2 linked regions of the Flavivirga eckloniae genome follow. The protein of the gene in region 1 interacts with the protein of each later gene in a pairwise test. Links are inferred from orthologs where the notes say so. Each region holds a gene or a part of one and is shown on either strand. Other genes may lie near its edges.

Region 1 (10,556 bases):
ATTAAAACAAACCATGATAAGAACCATTTATAATTGCCTTTAAGGGCTATGATTAACCCCAAAATGCTTGTAACAATAATTCCAATAGGGAAAATTTTAAATTCGGGAATTGCTTCGGGTATGTATTTCATTCCCACGTAATGGTTCATTAAATTAATGTTTTTAATGTCGTGAGGGTGTACATCAGAAAAATCATTAATATGAATATACATTCCTAACGGAATAGGGTATTGTGGTGCTTCCAGCGTTATTTTCCAAAGCGGAAAAAAGAATAATCCCAGTGGTAATAATGCTGCAATTAGCATGATGATATTTGACCTTTTCATCTTTATAATTCCTATGAAAATAGGAATCTCTTTTTTAGTTATACTATTAATCCTTTAAGATATTACTCTTATTTTTTTACTCAAGAGTATTGAACATTCAAATATTTGGACAAATATTTTAAGATTCCTGCCTTCGCCTCGACTACGCTCGGCGACTGTATTTCGACTGCTTCAAAATGACAATTCAAGGACTTTTTTAGACAGCAGCTTCTTTAGTGTTTTAAAAAGAAAGGCGAGAGCGAAGTGGATTACTCTCGCCTTAAATTAGGAAAATAAACACTAAAACAAAATTTCCCTAAAGTCATTAACCAATTAATTATTCAATGTCTTCACCAAGCGACCATTTTAATGGTGTGTTGGCATTTGCAGGAGATACACGAACATATCCTTGCATTTCCTGATGTAATGCCGAACAGAAATCTGTACAATAGAAGGGCCATACACCTATTTCTTTTGGTTCCCATAAGAAGGTTTCGGTTTGCCCCGGCATAATTAGCAGTTCTGAGGTGTTAGCCCCAATCATACTTACACCGTGAGGTACATCGTAATCTTGTTCTAAATTTGTTATATGAAAATATACTTTGTCTCCAACTTTTATGCCTTCAATATTATCTGGTGCAAAGTGGCTACGTATTGTGGTCATGTAAATATGAACGACATTGCCGTCTCTAACAACTTTTGTATCTGCTTCGTTTAAAGTAGCGTACGGATGCTTGTTTTCTTCTAGTTTAAAAAGCTTTTTAGAGCGTGGTTTTATTAAGTCTGCAGGACATCCGGCAGCATAGTGAGGCTCTCCAACTGTTGGGAAATCCAATAATAACTCCATTTTCTCTCCAGAAATATCGTAAAGCTGAGCAGATTGTGTTACTTCTGGACCTGTTGGTAAATAACGGTCTTTAGTAATCTTATTCATGGCTACTACATATTTACCGAATGGTTTTTGTGAGTTTCCTCCTGGAATCATTAGATGACCAACAGAATAGTAGCAAGGTTGTCTGTCTACAACTTCCCAAGTGCCTAGTTTCCATTTTACAACTTCGGAAGAAATAAAGAAGGTGGTATATGCATTTCCTTTGCCATCAAATTCTGTATGTAAAGGGCCTAAACCTGGTTGTTCTACAACACCTGCTAACACATCTTCGAAATTTAAGATAGGAATACCATAGGCATCTCCAGCTACTTTATTGTTTTCGATAGCATCTAACATTTTAGTAAACGAGTGTACTGTTAAGTTTGCAGATAGTTTACCGTTACCAACAATATATTCACCAGAAGGATCAACATCACAACCGTGTGGAGATTTTGGTGTTGGTAAGAAATAAACAGCGCCAGGAACGTCTAACGGATTTACAACACGTACTTCTTTTTTCATTGTTGACGTTGCGGTATGAGTTGCTTCGTCGTATATGTTGTGAGCATACTTAGTTGGCATCATAGTACCACCACCGTTGTTTACATATTCTTCAATCTTTTTCCAGTTAACAGCGGCAATAAAATCTTTGTCATTTTGAGATGCATTTACTTCCATTAGCGTACTTGCTTCTTCTGTATTGTAAGTTGTAAAGAAAAACCAACCATGAGATTTTCCACGACCAGGGTGTGATAAATCGTAATCGAAACCAGGCATTATTAATTGGAATTTAATATCCATATGACCGTGTTCCGGATCTATAGATATAAAAGATAAAGATCCTTTAAAGTTTCCTTTGTAATCTTTAATTGGCATATCCTTTTGCGGAATAGGTACAGAGAAACGCGTACCTGCTACAACATATTCTGAGTTTTCTGTTACGAAAGAAGAACTATGGTTACCAGCACTATTTGGAACTTCAATAATTTCTGCAGTTTCGAAAGTAGATAAATCTATTCTTGCAATACGTGGTGTGTTATTACCATTAATAAATACCCAACGCCCATCTATTACCCCATTAGTTTGAGAAATGTCTGGATGGTGAGAATCGTCCCAAGGCACAAAACCATGAGAGGTATTTAACATAGGTTTTGTTTCTTCATTATACCCATAAGCTTTTTCGGCATCTTGTGAGAATACAGGTATTACTTTAAATAAACGTCCGGAAGGTAACCCGTAAACAGAAAGCTGTCCGCTAAATCCGCCGGATATAAAGGCGTAAAATTCGTCGTGTTCTCCAGGAGCCACATAAACCTTTTCTGCGGCACTACTAGAAAGCGCTCCAGAATTAGATTTTGATGCGTCATTACAACTTGTAAATGCTACAAGAACACTTAATAATGCAACAGTTGATTTTAAAATATTTTTCATTGTCCTTTAAATTTAGTTAGTGTTTTAGTTATTCCGTAGGGGGTAATAATACTTTGTCTATAACATGTACAATACCATTACCTGCTGGTACACTTGCAATAATTTTAGCACCGCCAATTAGTGGTTCTCCGTCTACAACTTCTACTTTCACATAGCCATTGTTGGCTTGTCCTAACTTTTTAAACTTTTTAAGAAAATCCTTTGAGTAGTTTCCAGGAGTTACGTGGTATTTTAAAATATTAGCTAAAGCGTCTTTGTTTTCTGGTTTTAACAAATTTTCTACAGTACCTTCAGGTAAAGCAGCAAAGGCCTCGTTTGTTGGTGCAAATACCATTAGTGGTCCGGCATTTACCAAAGCATTTTCAAGTTCTGCTGCTTGAACAGCTGCAACTAAAGTTGTGTGGTCTTTAGAGCCGATAGCTATGTGTAAAACAGTTGGTTTTGACTCATCGTCTTTAATAAAAGCTTGTCCGGATTTTTTTTCTGGTGTTACTTGTTCTGGTTTAGAACTCGTTGAGGTTTCTTTGTTTTCGTTTTTACAGGCTGTAAATGCTATAATGCACAGTAATGTAAGAACGATGTGCTTTAATGTTTTCATCTGTTAATATTTATTGTTAGTTAGTGGTCGGTACTGCTCATTGGCAGGTATAATTTGTATAGCAAATATTTTAAGTGTAGGGCTATTTGCTATACACAAATAAGGTTCGTTATTTTAATGTTCTAAAATATTCTAATACTGCTCTGGCATCTTCCTCAGACAGGTTTTGATTCGCCATAGGAGAACCATTAAATTCAATAAGCAATGCTTTAGCTAATGGATCTTTTTGAACCATTTCATCCGGATTCAGTATCATGTTCATAACCCATTCAGGAGAACGTCTGTCTAAAATATTTTTTGGAGAGGGTCCAATAAATTTTTTATCTGCTCTGTGGCAAGCGGTACACATTTTTTTGAATACATCTGCACCATGGGTTACCATAGTTTGGTCGATATCCGAAGGGAGCTCTAAAGATGTTATAGGACCTATACCTTTGTTTGCTAAATCTACTTTTTTAGATGCAGGTTCAGACTCAACTTTTTTTGCTTTTTGTTCTGTCGGCGCTTTTTTCTCATAAGAGAATCCTTCTTTCTTTTTTTCTTCTTTTCCGCCACAACTTATTAGCAGTGATACACATAGTGCCATTACAATGTTTAGTGCTTTTTTCATAATTGGTTTAGATTTTTGTGGTACAAATTTAAAACCCTATACACCAATAAAATATGACAAAAATCATATTAAGGACATAATTATCCTTTTTATATTTGTTTCTAAAATAATTGCTGTTAGATTATGTTATCGAATTCGTCAAAATATGCAATTAAGGCTGTATTGTTTATAGCCTTGAATGCCAGTGAAGAAAATAAGGTTATGGCTAAGGATATTTCCCAACCTATAAATGTGCCACAAGCTTATATAGCGAAATTATTACAAGAATTGGTTAAAAAGGGTATTGTGTCGTCTGTAAGAGGTCCAAAAGGAGGGTTTTATTTAGATGAAATCAATATGAACCATTCTATAATGAGTATTGTAAGCGTTATAGATGGTGAAAAAAAATTGAATTCCTGTATGATGAGCTTAGAGAAGTGTAATGAAGAAAAACCCTGTCCGTTGCATAGTATATTAGTAACCTCGAGAAGTCAGATATTGAATAGTTTAAAAAACAAAACTATAAGAGCATTGGTTGAAGAGGTTAAATTAGGGAAAGCTTTTCTTCCCTTATAGCTATAAGGTATTCTTTAAAAATAAAATCTTACGAAAGGCGCCCAAGGATCTATATAGATGCTTTTGTCTTTATCGTGTAACACGTCGTACCTTACTCCAAAGGTTACATTGCCATTTCTATATCCTGCACCTATAAATAAGGCCGGAGACCAATAGTTTTCATTAGGAGTATTTACGTTAACATTATATCGCCGGTTTACATTAAGTTGTTCGAATTCGGTAGAGAGTTGTAACACATTAATGATATTGAATAGACCGATTATACTACCTCCTAAAATTGTTGATTTGTAAACATTTTTTTGATTGTCGAAAGTTCCATTAAGACCTAAGCCTGCGGCAAAAGTTTCATCAAACTTATAAATAGCACTGGGAGCTAGAGTTGCGCTAAAAAAAACCGTCACCAAAACCCAGTCCAATACCACCACCAAAGCGAACATGGCTCCAAAAATAACTGTTCTTTTGTTGTGCTATTCCATGGTTTATACCAAAAAACATAAATAGCATAATTAAGATTATTTTTTTATTAATGTTATAGAATGTCTTCATCAAAATTAAAAATCATTAAAAAATTAACAGGTAATAGTAGATATTCATTAAAAGCAAATGATGCAGTTATAAATATAGTCAAAGAAACATCTAATTTTAGTAAAAGTTGTATTTTTGGGGAATATTTTGACTAACCTATAGGGGATTAAAAATAGCAATGGATAAATTTTCATTTTTAAACGCAGCACATACAGCATATTTTGCTGATTTATACGATCAATATTTACAAAATCCCGATGCGGTAGAACCTAGTTGGAGAGCTTTTTTTCAAGGGTATGATTTTGGTAGTGAGAACTATGGATTAAACGGAGAGATTGTAGAAGGTGTTTCTACTCAAATCCCTGAAAAGGTTCATAAAGAGTTCAATGTCGTTAGGCTTATTGATGGATACAGAATGCGAGGTCATTTGTTTACCAAAACAAATCCTGTAAGAACACGTAGAAGTTATTCACCAACTTTAGATTTAGAAAATTTCGATTTGCACGAAAACGATTTAGATACTGTTTTCAATGCTGGAGATATTCTGGGTATTGGTGCAAAGACGTTACGTGAAATAATTAGTCATCTAGAAAGGATTTATTGTGATTCTATAGGTGTTGAGTACATGTATTTGCGTAATCCAGAGGTTATTAAATGGTGGCAAGAACGTCTTAATAAAAATGATAATCACCCTCAGTACTCGGTTGAAACTAAAAAATATATTTTATCTAAATTAAATCAGGCCGTTACGTTCGAAAACTTTTTGCAAACCAAATATGTGGGGCAGAAACGTTTTTCTTTAGAAGGAGGAGAATCTTTAATACCAGCCATTAGTAATGTACTTTTTTATTCGGTAGAAAAATACGGTGTAAAAGAGTGTGTTTTAGGAATGGCGCATCGTGGACGTTTAAGTACGTTGGTTAATATTTTTAGAAAACCATTACATGAACTTTTTAGTGAGTTTGAAGGTAAAGATTTTGAGGATGCAAATATTGATGGGGATGTTAAATACCATCTAGGACTAACATTAGATAAAACTTACCAAAACGGTAAGGACATAAAAATGAATTTGGTTCCTAACCCATCACATTTAGAAACTGTGGCTCCAGTTGCAGAGGGTATTACACGTGCTAAAATTGATAGCGATTATGATGGTGACAATTCAAAAATAGTACCCATTATAGTACATGGAGATGCTGCCATTGCTGGACAAGGGGTGGCTTATGAAGTAAGTCAGATGAGTCAGTTAAATGGCTATAAAACTGGAGGTACTATTCATATTGTAGTTAACAACCAAGTTGGTTTTACGACCAATTATTTAGATGCGCGATCTAGTACGTATTGTACCGATGTTGCCAAAGTAACTTTATCGCCGGTTTTACATGTTAATTCCGATGATGCTGAAGCTGTTGTACATGCTGTGGAGATGGCCTTGGAATATAGAATGCACTATAAAAAAGATGTGTATATCGATTTATTAGGATATCGTAAGTATGGTCATAATGAGGGTGACGAACCCCGTTTTACACAGCCAAACTTATATAAATACATATCAAAACACCCTAATCCCTTTAAAATATACTCCGACAGATTAATTGCCGAGAATACTGTAGATAAAGCTTATGTAGATAAGATTGTTGCAGATTTTAAAGAAACGTTGGAAAGGGAATATACGAAAGCTAAAGAAGCAAAATCTTCTAAGGTTAGGGAATTTATGCAAGAGCGATGGAAAGCATTTGAACGTAAAGGTTTGGATGCCATGCTTGAACCGGCAGAAACCATGTACCCTAAGAATAAGTTAGAAGGTATTTCAAAAATAATATCAACAGTTCCGGAAGGGGTTAAGTTTTTACGTAAAGCGGAAAGAATTCTTGATGGACGTAAAAAGATGGCTTTTGAAACAGACACTCTCGATTGGGGAATGGCCGAAACTTTAGCTTATGGTAGTTTAATGGAAGAGGGCTTTAATGTGCGTATTTCGGGACAGGATGTAGAGCGTGGAACGTTTAGCCATCGTCATGCTATTTTGCGTGATGAAATATCGGAAGAACGTATTAACTTATTAAATACAAACCCTGAAAATAAAGGGGAAATGCATATCTACAATTCCTTTTTATCTGAATATGGCGTACTTGGATTCGATTATGGTTATGCCATGGCTAATCCGAATACATTAACCATATGGGAAGCCCAGTTTGGTGATTTTAGTAATGGAGCTCAAATTATTTTCGACCAATATTTATCGGCAGCAGAGGATAAATGGAAAGCACAAAATGGAATAGTAGTTTTATTACCTCATGGATATGAAGGGCAAGGATCTGAGCATTCATCGGCTAGAATAGAACGTTATTTACAATTGTGTGGTATGGATAATATGATTGTTGCAGATTGTACTACGCCAGCAAACTTTTTCCACCTGTTGCGTCGTCAAATGAAACGAGATTTTAGAAAACCATTGGTTGTATTTACACCAAAGAGTTTATTGCGTCATCCAAAAGCAGTATCGTCTATGGATGAATTGGCAACTGGTAAATTTGAAGAAGTTATTGATGATACGATTGCCCCTAAAAACGTAAAAAAACTGGTTTTCTGTACTGGTAAATTCTATTACGATTTATTGGCAGCAAGAGAATCATTGCAAAGAGAGGATGTTGCATTGGTAAGAATTGAGCAATTGTTCCCATTACATTTAGAAAGTATACAGAAGGTTATTGATAGGTATCCAAATGTAGAAAAGTATGTTTGGGCACAAGAAGAGCCTAGAAATATGGGAGCTTGGAGTTTTATGGCTCAACGTATGGATTTGGTTAAGTTAGAAGTAGCATCCAGACCGTATAATTCGGTGCCAGCACCAGGGTCGAGTACGCGAGATAAGAGAAGACAGCAATCTGTAATCGATTCGGTTTTCAGTATCGACTAAAAAATATTAAAGAGAAACAATTCACATACAATTAAAATTATAAAGAATGATTTTAGAAATGAAAGTGCCTTCGCCGGGGGAATCCATTACAGAAGTGGAAATAGCTACATGGTTAGTAGAAGAGGGAGATTATGTTGAGAAAGATCAGGCTATAGCAGAGGTAGATAGTGATAAAGCAACATTGGAATTACCAGCAGAGGTTAGCGGAACTATTACGTTTAAAGCAGAAGAGGGTGATGCTGTAGAGGTTGGAGCTGTTGTTTGTTTAATCGATACAAGTGCAGAAAAACCTGAAGGAGGTGCGCCTAAAGCAGAGAGCAAAGAAGAAGCTCCAAAAACTGAAACACCAAAAGCTGCTGTTCCTGAAGCCAAAACATATGCTACAGGTTCGGCAAGTCCAGCTGCTAAAAAGATTTTAGCAGAAAAAGGTATAGAAGCGGCTTCCATTTCTGGAACAGGAAAAGATGGTAGGGTCACTAAAGAAGATGCTATAAATGCTGTGCCTTCTATGGGAACTCCAACTGGAGGAAATAGAGGTACATCACGAAGTAAAATGTCTATGTTACGTCGTAAGGTAGCAGAGCGTTTGGTTGAGGCTAAAAATACCACAGCCATGTTAACGACCTTTAACGAGGTAGACATGTCTCCGATTTTTGCACTACGTTCAGAATACAAAGAAACATTTAAGGCTAAACACGGTGTTGGTTTAGGTTTTATGAGTTTCTTTACATTAGCCGTAGTTAGAGCATTAAAAATGTATCCAGCGGTAAATTCAATGATCGATGGAAAGGAAATGATAAGTTATGACTTTTGTGATATTAGTATCGCTGTTTCCGGACCTAAAGGATTGATGGTTCCTGTAATGCGAAATGCAGAGAATTTAAGTTTTAGAGGTGTTGAGGCCGAAGTGAAACGTTTGGCTATTCGTGCCCGGGATGGACAAATTACGGTTGATGAAATGACTGGGGGAACATTTACAATATCTAATGGAGGTGTATTTGGTAGTATGTTATCTACCCCAATTATTAATCCACCACAAAGTGGTATTTTAGGAATGCATAATATTGTAGAGCGTCCGGTTGCGATTGATGGCAAAGTAGAAATACGTCCAATTATGTATGTAGCGCTTTCTTACGACCATAGAATTATTGATGGTAAAGAAAGTGTAGGGTTTTTAGTTGCTGTAAAAGAGGCTTTAGAAAATCCTGTAGAATTGTTAATGGATAATGATGTTAAGAAAGCGTTAGAACTCTAATACTTTTGTAATATAAAGAATAAAAGACACCTCCAATAGGGGTGTTTTTTATTGCTCAATATTTAAATGTTGTTCGATGATTTTTCTTTTGTTTTTAGAATAATAACAAGGAAATTTAGCTGACGAATATATGATAAAGTTTAAAAGTTGTTTATTAAACTATTTGAAATTGATACATTTTTGATACTTTAACACGTATAAATCCATTTTTTATATTTTTATGCAAATGTATAAGTCTGGAAAAATCATTAATTAAAACCTGTTGTATTTTTGAATTTTACTCTGATTGATATCATTCATATTCTTTCAATTTTTATACAAATTCCATTAATTATCGTCTTATTGTATAAAGGATATCGTTTAATCTCAAACAGGTTAATGGTTTTCTTTTTTTTTGCTCAAATTTTGAGTTCGTTAGAGGTGTTATGTTGGTTACATTTTGATTTCACATTCAAACCTTATCCTTTTTTAGCATATATCTCTTATCCTTTTTTCTTAGTTTGGGGACCGTGTATTTATTTATACATAAAGTCAGAAACAACTAATAACTTTAAATTTAAAAGGATATACTTACTCCATTACCTTCCTTTTATTTTAATAGCTATATATTCTATTTCCTTTTTTCACTTTGAATCCATAGAGGAAAAAAGACGAATTCTTTATTCTAAAGAAGTATTAAGTTTTTCCTTTAGAAAAGCGCTTAGTGTATTTATTGCTATTCAGGTTATGACATATAATATTCTTTCCATTTTTGCTTTGGAGCATTTTGCTAAAAAAAATGAGCTAAAAACAGCTCTCATTAAAACAAAAATAAAATGGAATAGATTTATTATTTATGGTTATTTTGTCGCTTGCATTTGTAATAATATAGCGGGCGTTATTTATTTTACTTCTGGATATAAAGAAACAACAACCTATCAATATGCTACTGCCATTTTATTCTTTTCATATTTTACTGTGATACTAATTAGAGCTCTCGTGGGATCCCATTTTGGAGAGCAGATAAAAATATCCAAAGCATCATCGTTTTCGAAAGAAGAGTTAAACAGGTTAAAGACCAGATTGGAGTTCCTCATGAATGATCAAAAACCTTTTTTGCAATTTAGCTTGACCTTATCTGAATTAGCCTCGAGAATGGAAATAAAAGAAAGGCAATTGTCACAATTTATTAACTCATATTATAAAATGTCCTTTCAGGATTATATCAATACTTATCGTATAGATGAAGCTAAAAGTTTAATTGAGCAATACAGACATTCGGGAAAAACTATTTTAGAAATTGTTTACGAATCTGGTTTCAATTCTAAAAGCGCCTTTAATTTTGCATTTAAAAAGCATACACAAACCACACCCACCAACTATAAAAAAACACTTCAATAAGAAGCGTATAGAAGTATTTGTTCTTTTTTAGGTTTTTATAAAAGCTGAATTAGATACCTGAAAAAATGAGTCCTGTTTCATGAAACCGCACATTTTTACAACAATA
Region 2 (10,278 bases), 350 kb from region 1 along the record:
GTTTTTTATTAACCGTTACTACTGTTTTTACAGTGTCGGGCATATTCGCCCAAGCAAATATCTTAAACGCTAAGAGTCCCGAAGAAATTGGTGTAAGAACGGAAGCTCAAAAGGTTGTCGATAATGACAAACCTTTACCATATGGTTATGTTGATGACAGAGATATTTTGTTTTCTAAAATGACATGGGAAAAGATTATTCTTGATGAGCGTTCAAATTTTCCATTATATTACCCTACAGATACCAATAACATTGGTAGTAATAGAAGGTCGTTATATCATGTGCTTATGACGAATATAAAAAATGGAAAAATAAAGAACATATATGATGATTCTTATTTTACAGCAAAGCGAACTTTAAAAGACATAGAAGGCGCTTTAGCTAAAATTGATACTACCGAATTAGGTATTGAACAATTAAATGCAGGAGAAGCATTATCTCCGGAGTATATTAACAGAAGAGATATTACTGCTGCAGATATAAAAGAATATCATATTAGAGGACTTTGGTATTTTGACAAACGTCAAGCAGAAATGAAGTACAGATTACTTGGTATCGCACCAGTAGCCCCAGATGTGAATTTTATTGATGACCCAGAGCCGGACTTAGTACCTTTATTTTGGGTATTTTTCCCAGATGCTAGAGAAATATTACATGAAGCAAAATCATTTAATAATAAAAATAGTTCGATACCATTTTCGTTCGATCATATTTTAAATGCCAGACGTTTTCACGGATATATTTATAAAGAAGAAAACGTACAGGAAGATCGACAAATTAATGAATATGTGTCAGGAAACGCTTTAATGCAACTGTTAGAATCTGAAAGGATTAAAAATAGAATTAGAGATTTTGAACTAGATATGTGGACTTATTAAACAGATTCACATTATCAATTAAAAGATACGAAGCGCTCACTATTAAGTGAGCGTTTTTTGTTATTAATAAGTATCTTCGCAACATTATGAAAGTAGATTATATCGTTGTGGGAATCGGGTTGGCAGGTATTAGTTTTTGTGAACAATTAAAAGCCCATAACAAAACATTTGTGGTGTTTGATGATGCATCTCAACAATCTTCTACTGTGGCAGGAGGTTTATACAATCCGGTAGTGTTAAAACGTTTTACTTCCGTATGGAAAAGTAAGGAGCAATTAGAAATAGCACTGCCGCTCTATGCGCATTTAGAGCAAAAGCTACATGTTAAATTAGATTATAAGATTCCAGTTTATCGAAGATTTGCATCTTTAGAAGAGCAGAATGATTGGTTTACTGCTTCAGATAAACCCATACTTTCAGAATACCTTTCAGATAAAATAATTAAGAACCAAAATGACGCAGTAGAAGCTAATTTCGGATTTGGTGAAGTTCTCAATACAGGTAGGATAGATGTAAAAACCATGATTGAAGCTTATAAAGCAGATCTGTTAAAAGATAAACTGTTGTTTAAAGAGGCATTTAACTATAATGCCATTGAGATCGAAGAGAGTATATTGCAATATCAAAATATAACAGCTAACCATGTTGTATTTTCAGAAGGGTATGGTATTAAAAAAAATCCTTATTTCAATCATTTGCCATTAGTTCCAGCAAAAGGAGAGCTGATTGTTATACATGCACCAGATTTAAAAATAAACTATGTTTTAAAAGCTGGAGCCTTTTTAATTCCATTAGGGGACGATTTGTATATTGTTGGAGCCACTTACGAATGGAGAGACTTAAGTAATGAAACTACTCAGGCAGCACAAGAAGAGCTCTTAAATAAGCTTAAAAGCCTTGTTAACTGTCCTTTTAAAGTTGTAAATCAAGTAGCCGGAGTTCGTCCTACAGTTAAAGACAGACGCCCGTTGGTTGGACAACACCAAACGTATAAAAATCTTTATGTACTTAACGGCTTAGGAACGAGAGGTGTTATGATAGGGCCTTATGTAGCCAAGCAGCTCTATAACTTAATAGAAAACAAAACTCCATTAGAAGAGGAAATTGATATTCGTAGGTTTGACTGATATTTTAACCTGAGTTCGACATAAAAATGATTGTATTTTAACGTTAATCTTGCTTAAGAATTCAAGGTGTTCCTCCCTATTAAAAAGGGAGGTGGATCCCGATGAGATCGGGATTCGGAGGGTTATATATGTTTGTTATTTTTAATAAAACTCCTCTTTCTTCCAATTTTTATCAAAATCGAAATTCATTTCTCGGCTTTAATTTAAAGAGGAGAGCACTGTGACAGTAAAAAAATAGTTCTGAAACAAGTCTGGGACACACACCGACATAAATTCTCTTATCCAAGATTCATGTTATTTTATTGAAAATAAACAATTTATGATTTATCTCAGGAGCACAGTCGAAACCTATTTAAACTTTCAGGTTTTTATGACCTTTCGTTAAGCTTCGCTAGGTATCTTCAATATAAAATACATTTTATATTTCGATAATGCTCAAGGAGACAAACACTTTATATTATTGGCTTTCACACCTAAAACAGGCTTGTTCTTATGTCGAACTCAGGTTATTTTAAGTTTTGCTTTTCTTCTTTAATATTTTTTTGATAGTCTTTGAAGGTTTTATGTTGTTGTTTGGGTTTGAGCAATAATCTACAAGCAGTTTTTTAGCATTTTCATGAATATCATCATCATTTAATTTGCTGTTGGTATTATCCAATACGGTTTTAGTCATAGCAGCTAAATATAAACCCAATAGGTCTGAATTTCCTTTTGTTAAATCCATTGCTTTTTTACCTATATTAAAAGTGTAATCAGGAGTACCCTCCATCCATTTCATAATGAATTGCATAGAATTCAACCTATTTAATTCGTCTTTATTAGTTGGATTGCTTAATAAGTAATTGGTGCATTCGAGGACCTGTGATTCAGACTTTTTAAAAATTTTATCGCCACTAAATTCATAGTCCTTAAGTTTTGAATAATCTTGGCTATAACTATTTAAGTTTAGACAAGCTAGGGTGATTAGAAGTAAGATGTTTTTCATAGGAGTGTAAGTATTTAAAAAAGTTGTAAACACTTATAATGTAAGGGATTATTTTTTAGCAAGCGACTTATCGTAACTCATAAAAAAGTTAATCCAAATATTTCTTGAAAGTCTTAAAATAATGGGCATACATACAATTAAAGTTGCAATAATTGATATAAATACAATATGTATACTAGCGCTAAATACGAAAAACGATATTACAAAAGCAGCTGTGGAAAAAGCAATCCCAACAGCATAGCTAACATACATAGACCCATAAAAGAAAGAAGGCTCTATCTTATATTTGGTTTTACAGTTGCTACAGTGTTCATGCATGTTTAAAGCCTGAGAGAGTATATAAGGATTTTTATTTTTAAACATAGATTCCTCGTGACACTTAGGGCAAGTGCCAGTTAAAATGCTATATAGTTTTGTTCCTTTTTTAAACATATAAATTAATGTATTTTTGCAAGCGCGATGAAAAAAGATGTCGCGTTTTTTAACCTAGTTATTCATAAAATATTCTTTCTCAAATCTTACTCAAGATGAGGTAAGAAATCAAGAGCAAAGTTAGGTCTTTAATAATAAAAGTGAAGTAATATAAGTTACATTTCTATGATGAACATTCATAATTTATCGATTTCATTTCAGGGAGAATACCTGTTTGAAGATATAACATTTAAACTAGGTAATGGAGATAGGATTGGTCTTATTGGTAAAAATGGAGCAGGTAAATCTACAATGCTTAAAATTTTATCAAAAGAGATGGAACCCGATACGGGGCAAATAGCAGCCGATAAAGAACTGAAAATTGGGTTTTTAAAACAAGACATAGACTTTGTTTTGGGTAGAACAGTGCTAGAGGAGGCTTACGAAGCTTTTACAGAGATAAAAGAACTGGAAGCTAAAATGGAAGGGATTAACACCCAACTGGCAGAACGTACCGATTATGAGAGTGAAAGCTATAATCAGCTCATGATAGATATTAATGAGCTTCAGCATCAATATGAAATTTTAGGAGGTTATAATTATCAAGGCGATACTGAAAAAATTCTTCAGGGATTAGGATTCAAACGATCAGATTTTAATATGCTAACCGACACCTTTTCCGGTGGATGGCGTATGCGAATAGAATTAGCTAAATTACTTCTTCAGAATAATGATATTCTTTTGCTGGATGAGCCAACAAACCACCTGGATATAGAATCTATTATCTGGTTAGAAGGCTTTTTAAAGAGTTATCCCGGTGCGGTAGTTATAGTATCTCACGATAAAATGTTTTTAGATAATATTACTAATAGAACGATTGAAATTTCTTTAGGTAGAATTTACGATTACCCTAAGCCCTATTCAAAATATTTAATATTACGCAAGGAGTTAAGAGAGCAACAGTTGGCTTCTCAAAAAAATCAGCAAAAACAGATTGAGCAAACAGAGAAGCTTATCGAGAAGTTTCGTGCCAAGGCATCAAAAGCTACTATGGCTCAGTCGTTAATTAAAAAACTCGATAAAATTGATAGAATTGAAGTTGATGAAGACGATAACAGTGTTATGACACTTAATTTTCCTGTATCGATAACTCCAGGGAAAGTTGTAGTAGAAGCAGAGAACATTTCTAAAAACTATGGAGATAATCAGGTTTTAAAACATATCGAGTTGCTTATAGAACGAGATAGTAAAACAGCTTTTGTTGGGCAAAACGGACAAGGTAAATCTACACTGGCTAAGATTATAGTTGGAGATATTAAGCATGACGGTCATTTAAAACTAGGGCATAATGTGCAGATAGGCTACTTTGCTCAAAATCAGGCAGAATATTTAGATGGTAATAAAACCGTGCTGGATACTATGATTGATGCTGCTAACGAAACAAATAGAAGTAAAGTGCGAGATATTTTAGGATCCTTCTTGTTCCGTGGAGATGAAGTTGAGAAATATGTACGTGTACTTTCGGGAGGAGAACGAAACCGTTTAGCATTGGCGAAGTTAATGTTACAACCATTTAATGTTTTAATAATGGATGAGCCAACTAACCACTTAGATATAAAATCTAAAAATGTGCTAAAAGAAGCCCTAAAACGATTTGAAGGAACTTTAATTTTGGTATCTCACGACAGGGACTTTCTTCAAGGTTTAACCAATATTGTTTATGAGTTTAAAGACCACAAAATAAAAGAGTATTTAGGCGATATAGATTATTATTTGGAACAGCGTAAGGTTGAAAGTCTTCGAGAGGTTGAAAAAAGAACTGTAGTAAAAGAAACGCCTAAGGAAAAGAAGCACCAGTCCTACGAAGATCAGAAAAAGCTAAAATCCTTAAATAATAAATTAAGCAATGTTGAAGCTCAAATTAATCAGTTAGAGCAAGATATAAAAGCTATAGATTTAGAGCTTGAAATCAATTACGAGGAAGTGACTTCCAAACCAGACTTTTTCGATAACTATCAAAAAAAGAAAACCGATTTACAGAACTTTATGGATAAATGGGAGGAGATTCAATTAGAAATTGAACAGTTCTCTGAGTAGTTTTGTTAAAATTTTATGCATTTCATCGAATAAAATAGTTTTTTATCGATATTCATGTAATTTTGTAAGTGAATTAATCCCTAATCACACGAAACATGAAGATCTTAAGACTTTTAGCAGTAAGCTTTTTTTTAACGACCTATTCGTTTGCTAATGTTTCTACAACAGAAAAAGACGCCTTAATTGCTTTGCACAAAGCAACCAAAGGAACCGAGTGGAATGCTACTTGGGACTTAAATGCTTCTATAGATACATGGTTCGGTGTTAAAGTAGAAGGTAATAAGATTATTGAAATTAACTTACCATTTAATAACCTTCAAGGGGAGCTACCTAAAGAAATAGGCGATTTAAAACATTTGAAAAGAATCAATTTAGGTTTTAATAAGCTAACAGGAAAGTTACCATCGACTATAAAGAATTTAAAAGAATTAGTGTCTTTAGAATTATTTATGAATGGTTTTGAAGGAAACATTCCTTCGGAATTAGGTGAACTAAAGAAACTTGAAGCTTTAAAGCTATACAGTAATAAATTTACAGGAGAAATCCCAGATACGTTAATGGGCCTAACCAATTTAAAAGAACTTTTATTAGGAAGTAACTTTTTAACTGGTCACATTCCAAGCGAGATTTATGCTTTGTCGAAATTACAAAAGCTAAGTCTTATGGATAATAAAATGGATGGTGAAATTCCAGTTGAAATAGCCCAATTAACAGATTTAGAAGAATTATTATTATCCACAAACCAATTTACAGGTGATTTGCCAATTGAGTTTATGAACTTAACTAAATTAAATACTGTAATGGTAAGCGATAACAATTTAAATCAGGAATACATAAGTGTTTCTGGAAAGAATCCACCTAGTCTAATGCACTTAGAAATGCAAAGTGCTACTGCGACTGCGACTATGGACATTGAAAAAGAATAATTAATTTTACTAGTTTTAACTTTAAAAGTCGGCAAAATTGCTGACTTTTTTTAGTTTTATACTATGCTTGAGCACTTTTTTACATGTCCATATTGTTGGGAAACCATTTCTATGCTAGTAGATAATTCCATTTCAAAGCAATCTTATATAGAAGATTGTGAGGTATGTTGTAATCCAATCCAGCTGAACATTCAATTTTTAAATTCAGAATTAATAGATTTTCAGGCAGCTAGCATTGAGCAATAATTTTTTTTATTTTTATGCTTGCTAAAGTAAAAAAGGATTGTATATTTGCAATCCAATATCGCGGGATAGAGCAGTAGGTAGCTCGTCGGGCTCATAACCCGAAGGTCACTGGTTCGAGTCCAGTTCCCGCTACTAGAGAAGACAAGTCAGCATTTTGCTGGCTTTTTCTTTTTTAATTCTATACTGTACTTATTTAATTAATCGTTTTCACATTAATTTAAGCTTTTCTTGAAATTATTTGTCTACTTCAGAGTTTTATTTGAATTAAAATTTAGAAGATAATTTGTATTAAATTATAATCAAAATGAATAAGCTTTTTGGGACTAATTTTAAAAATAAGAAGAAATCAATTTTTTTTGTAGGAATTTTACTGTTATAAAAATGTGGGAATCCCGTAATTTTTTAATTCTAAGATTAAAAATGGGCTTTTTTTACAATAAATTAACGTTGCGATAAAAATAAATTTAAATAACTTTTTGGTTGGTTGGATTTGGCTTGGTAAATACTATCTTAAAATTCGTCAAGTAGTTGTAAATAAATAGGTTTAGTTTAAAAATAAGTAATGTCTTTCTGTTCAATGATCGATTATTTTAATTACAATTAAAATAAATTTAGAGCATGAAATTATTTTGTTTTTTATGAAATTCGCTAATAATTGCGTATATTTTTACAATATTTTTCAAATAATTACTTAGTTTTAGCGAATATTATTCTTACTAAGCCATGAGGGGAGGCAACAACCAATTTACATTAAAGAGTTATAAAAAGCTTTTTGAGAGCTTATATCCGCAGCTTTGTGTATTTGCGTATAAGTATTTAAACGATCTGGATTTATCGAAAGATATAGTTCAGGAAGTTTTTCTTAAAGTTTGGGAAGATAAGATTGCTTTCGAAAACGAAAGCCATGCAACAGGTTTCTTTTATAAATCTGTAAAGAATAAATCTCTCAATTACCTTAAAAGTAAACAATATAAATCTACAGAACGGTACGAACTTGCCAATATGGAGGCTTATGAAACGGAAGAGTTCTACATGTCTGAAGCCGTGGTTATAGAAACCTCGGCTGTAATAGAAAATGCTATTAGTACTTTGCCTGAAAAAGCAGCAAAAGTTATTAGATTAAGTATAGAAGACTATACTAATAATCAAATAGCAGACGAATTATCTATATCTATAAATACCGTAAAAGACCATAAAAAAGTAGCCTATCGTAAATTAAGAAGTCTTCTTAGTTTTTTAACGGTTAGATGATAAAATATAAAAGACAAATTAAAGTTAGTTTATCATGTTAAGTTTTCATAAAGCATTATACTTACTGTGTGATTTTTACGACCGATAACCATTATTTTGTTTAGGTCTAGGCATTACACACTAGAAAAACTAACGATTTTAAAAAAGAATTAACTAACATAAATGTACTATGCAAAATAGTTTTGGGTAAATATGCCATTAAGTATAAGTTGGCAAATTGACAGAACAAGATCAAAAGTAAAAATTAAAACCAAAGTTGACTTGACATTCCTACGTATGTGTTGAGCTTGTTTCAGTAGAACGGAAATCAAAGAAGAAACGATTAAAGAAGTTCTATAAAGGTTTCAACATGATTATATAAGTTGTTTTATTTTTTTTGAAGGAAAAGAAATACAGAAGGGCGATTTGTTTCTAGTGTATTTTCCTAAAGAAAAGTTAGGCGGAAATAAACAAGTTTTTAAAAGTAAAACCCACCCCCTTATATATTTTTGTTGTATTAACTACAGCTAGAAGTTATCTTGCACTTTTTTTATTGAAGTAAAGTGATAACCCACTAGTATTAATTTTACCTTGTAATTTAACTTCATAGTGATTGCTATAGCTATGAAGTGAAAAGCTGAAACAAGATAAAAGGGTTGTCGGTAGGCAAGTAGGATCATTTTAACTCATGGAAAAAGTGCAAGGTAAATTTCAAACTAATAAATAATAATCTAAATGGGTAATTCCAATAAAATTAAATCACTTTCAAAAAGATTAGCTGCCTCGCTAATTAAGAATGAAACATCTAGCGATTTAGAAAAATCTGAGATTTTCGATCAAACAACAAAAGCGAAGATACTTATGGATATTAAAGATGGAGACCGTTTAGATCTTTTAAAAAAGATAGATACAGAAAAAGATTGGGAGATCTTAAAAAAGAAAATACAAGCTTCCGAGCGTTCAAAAAAGTCATTTAAATATTGGCCTTATGGTGTTGCGGCATCTGTAGTGCTTTTAGTTTCGGTAGCTTTTGTTCTCAATAAAACAGATCAAAGTGTTGGTGATGATACACCTACTATTGTAAATAATAATATCGAAATAGGGACAGACAAAGCCACTTTAACATTGGAAGATGGCTCACAGGTTGCTTTAGAAAAAGGTCAGGTTTACGAATCTAGTAATATTACTAGTAATGGAGAAGAGATTATATACCAGTCCGGTAAATCAGGCAAGCAGGCTAATGCCGAAATAGCTTATAACACGTTAACCATTCCGAGAGGAGGACAATTTCATATGGTATTGTCAGATGGTACTAAAATTTGGTTGAATTCCGAGTCTCAATTAAAATACCCAAAAGCTTTTAATGACGGTGAAACGCGTGAAGTTGAACTTATTTACGGAGAAGCCTATTTTGATGTTTCGCCAAGTACAGCTCATAAGGGAGCTAGATTTAAGGTGCTCCACCAATCGCAAGAAGTAGAAGTGTTAGGGACTGAATTTAATATCAAAGCTTATAAGAACGAAACGAATATTTATACGACATTAGTTGAAGGTAAAGTAGCAGTTAGTTCAGCAGGCAAAAAACATAAACTTGTACCGAATCAACAATTAAACTTAAATCTTGAAACTAATAGCGTAAATACAACTACGATTGACGTATATAATGAAGTTTCATGGAAAAATGGTATCTTTAGTTTTGAAAATATGCCTTTAAAAGATATTATGACAGTATTATCCCGTTGGTACGATATGGATGTAAATATCGATAATGTGGTGAAAAAGGAAGAACGATTTATCGGTACATTCAATAAAACCAATAGAATTGAAGACATACTATTAGCCATAAAGAGTACCAATGTTATCTCCAGTTATGAGATAAATGATAAAACATTAGTTATTAAATAATAAAGCAAGTAATATTAGAATAAAGGGGAATAGGGAACGGTTTTTAGATTAATTAGGTTAGAGTGGTTAAGAATTTAAACTTGAACTTTCCCCTTTATAAAAAGACTTAGAATGGTAAGTGAAAATATACGCCAATAGTATACCTACTTTGCTTGGTTATTAAAAAAAGAATTTTACAATAGCCATTGTAAAATAAAAGCTCAAACATTAGTATTAGTAAATCCTAGATATCTTTATATAGGTTGTTTTTTGAATTAGTCACTCTAGAAACAATATTTTGATTTGAATACGGACAACCCGCTATTGTAGTTTGGTTGTCCATTTTTGTTTATGATTATTTTTTGAATGGAAAGGTTCTTCGAAAATTAGTTTTGCAATAATTTTTTAGATCGTATTAGAACATTATTTAAAAGGGATCATGCTCAAAAGTTGTGTTTAGGCAAAAATTCTAGTTAATCTGAATAAAAAGAATT

The links.
Region 2: the proteins of C1H87_RS09815 (region 1) and C1H87_RS08455 interact in binary tests that used the Escherichia coli proteins (3 or more experiments, as listed by UniProt). The link is inferred for Flavivirga eckloniae from one-to-one orthologs.

Annotation. Positions count from the first base shown.
Region 1 is NZ_CP025791.1:2,410,790-2,421,345, reverse strand. The notes cover bases 4,764-8,015. They hold C1H87_RS09815 (2-oxoglutarate dehydrogenase E1 component), read left to right. Parts: upstream 4,764-5,073; coding sequence 5,074-7,815; downstream 7,816-8,015. Other genes in these bases: odhB (2-oxoglutarate dehydrogenase complex dihydrolipoyllysine-residue succinyltransferase), read left to right, coding at 7,862-8,015; C1H87_RS09820 (alpha-ketoglutarate decarboxylase), read right to left, coding at 4,764-4,807. Also shown: C1H87_RS09845 (hypothetical protein), read right to left, coding at 1-326; nosZ (Sec-dependent nitrous-oxide reductase), read right to left, coding at 643-2,607; C1H87_RS09835 (fasciclin domain-containing protein), read right to left, coding at 2,636-3,205; C1H87_RS09830 (c-type cytochrome), read right to left, coding at 3,315-3,815; C1H87_RS09825 (RrF2 family transcriptional regulator), read left to right, coding at 3,939-4,370; more of C1H87_RS09820, read right to left, coding at 4,385-4,763; more of odhB, read left to right, coding at 8,016-9,070; C1H87_RS09805 (helix-turn-helix domain-containing protein), read left to right, coding at 9,797-10,450. UniProt on the Escherichia coli protein: E1 component of the 2-oxoglutarate dehydrogenase (OGDH) complex which catalyzes the decarboxylation of 2-oxoglutarate, the first step in the conversion of 2-oxoglutarate to succinyl-CoA and CO(2).
Region 2 is NZ_CP025791.1:2,056,738-2,067,015, reverse strand. What follows is about bases 3,069-6,042. They hold C1H87_RS08455 (ABC-F family ATP-binding cassette domain-containing protein), read left to right. Parts: upstream 3,069-3,587; coding sequence 3,588-5,498; downstream 5,499-6,042. Other genes in these bases: C1H87_RS08450 (leucine-rich repeat domain-containing protein), read left to right, coding at 5,594-6,042; C1H87_RS08460 (DUF983 domain-containing protein), read right to left, coding at 3,069-3,422. In the rest of the region: porN (type IX secretion system ring subunit PorN/GldN), read left to right, coding at 1-878; C1H87_RS08470 (NAD(P)/FAD-dependent oxidoreductase), read left to right, coding at 965-2,005; C1H87_RS08465 (hypothetical protein), read right to left, coding at 2,517-2,990; more of C1H87_RS08460, read right to left, coding at 3,039-3,068; more of C1H87_RS08450, read left to right, coding at 6,043-6,424; C1H87_RS08445 (CPXCG motif-containing cysteine-rich protein), read left to right, coding at 6,488-6,670; C1H87_RS08435 (RNA polymerase sigma-70 factor), read left to right, coding at 7,394-7,921; C1H87_RS08430 (FecR family protein), read left to right, coding at 8,636-9,805. UniProt on the Escherichia coli protein: Genetic data indicate it may be involved in ribosome assembly or function.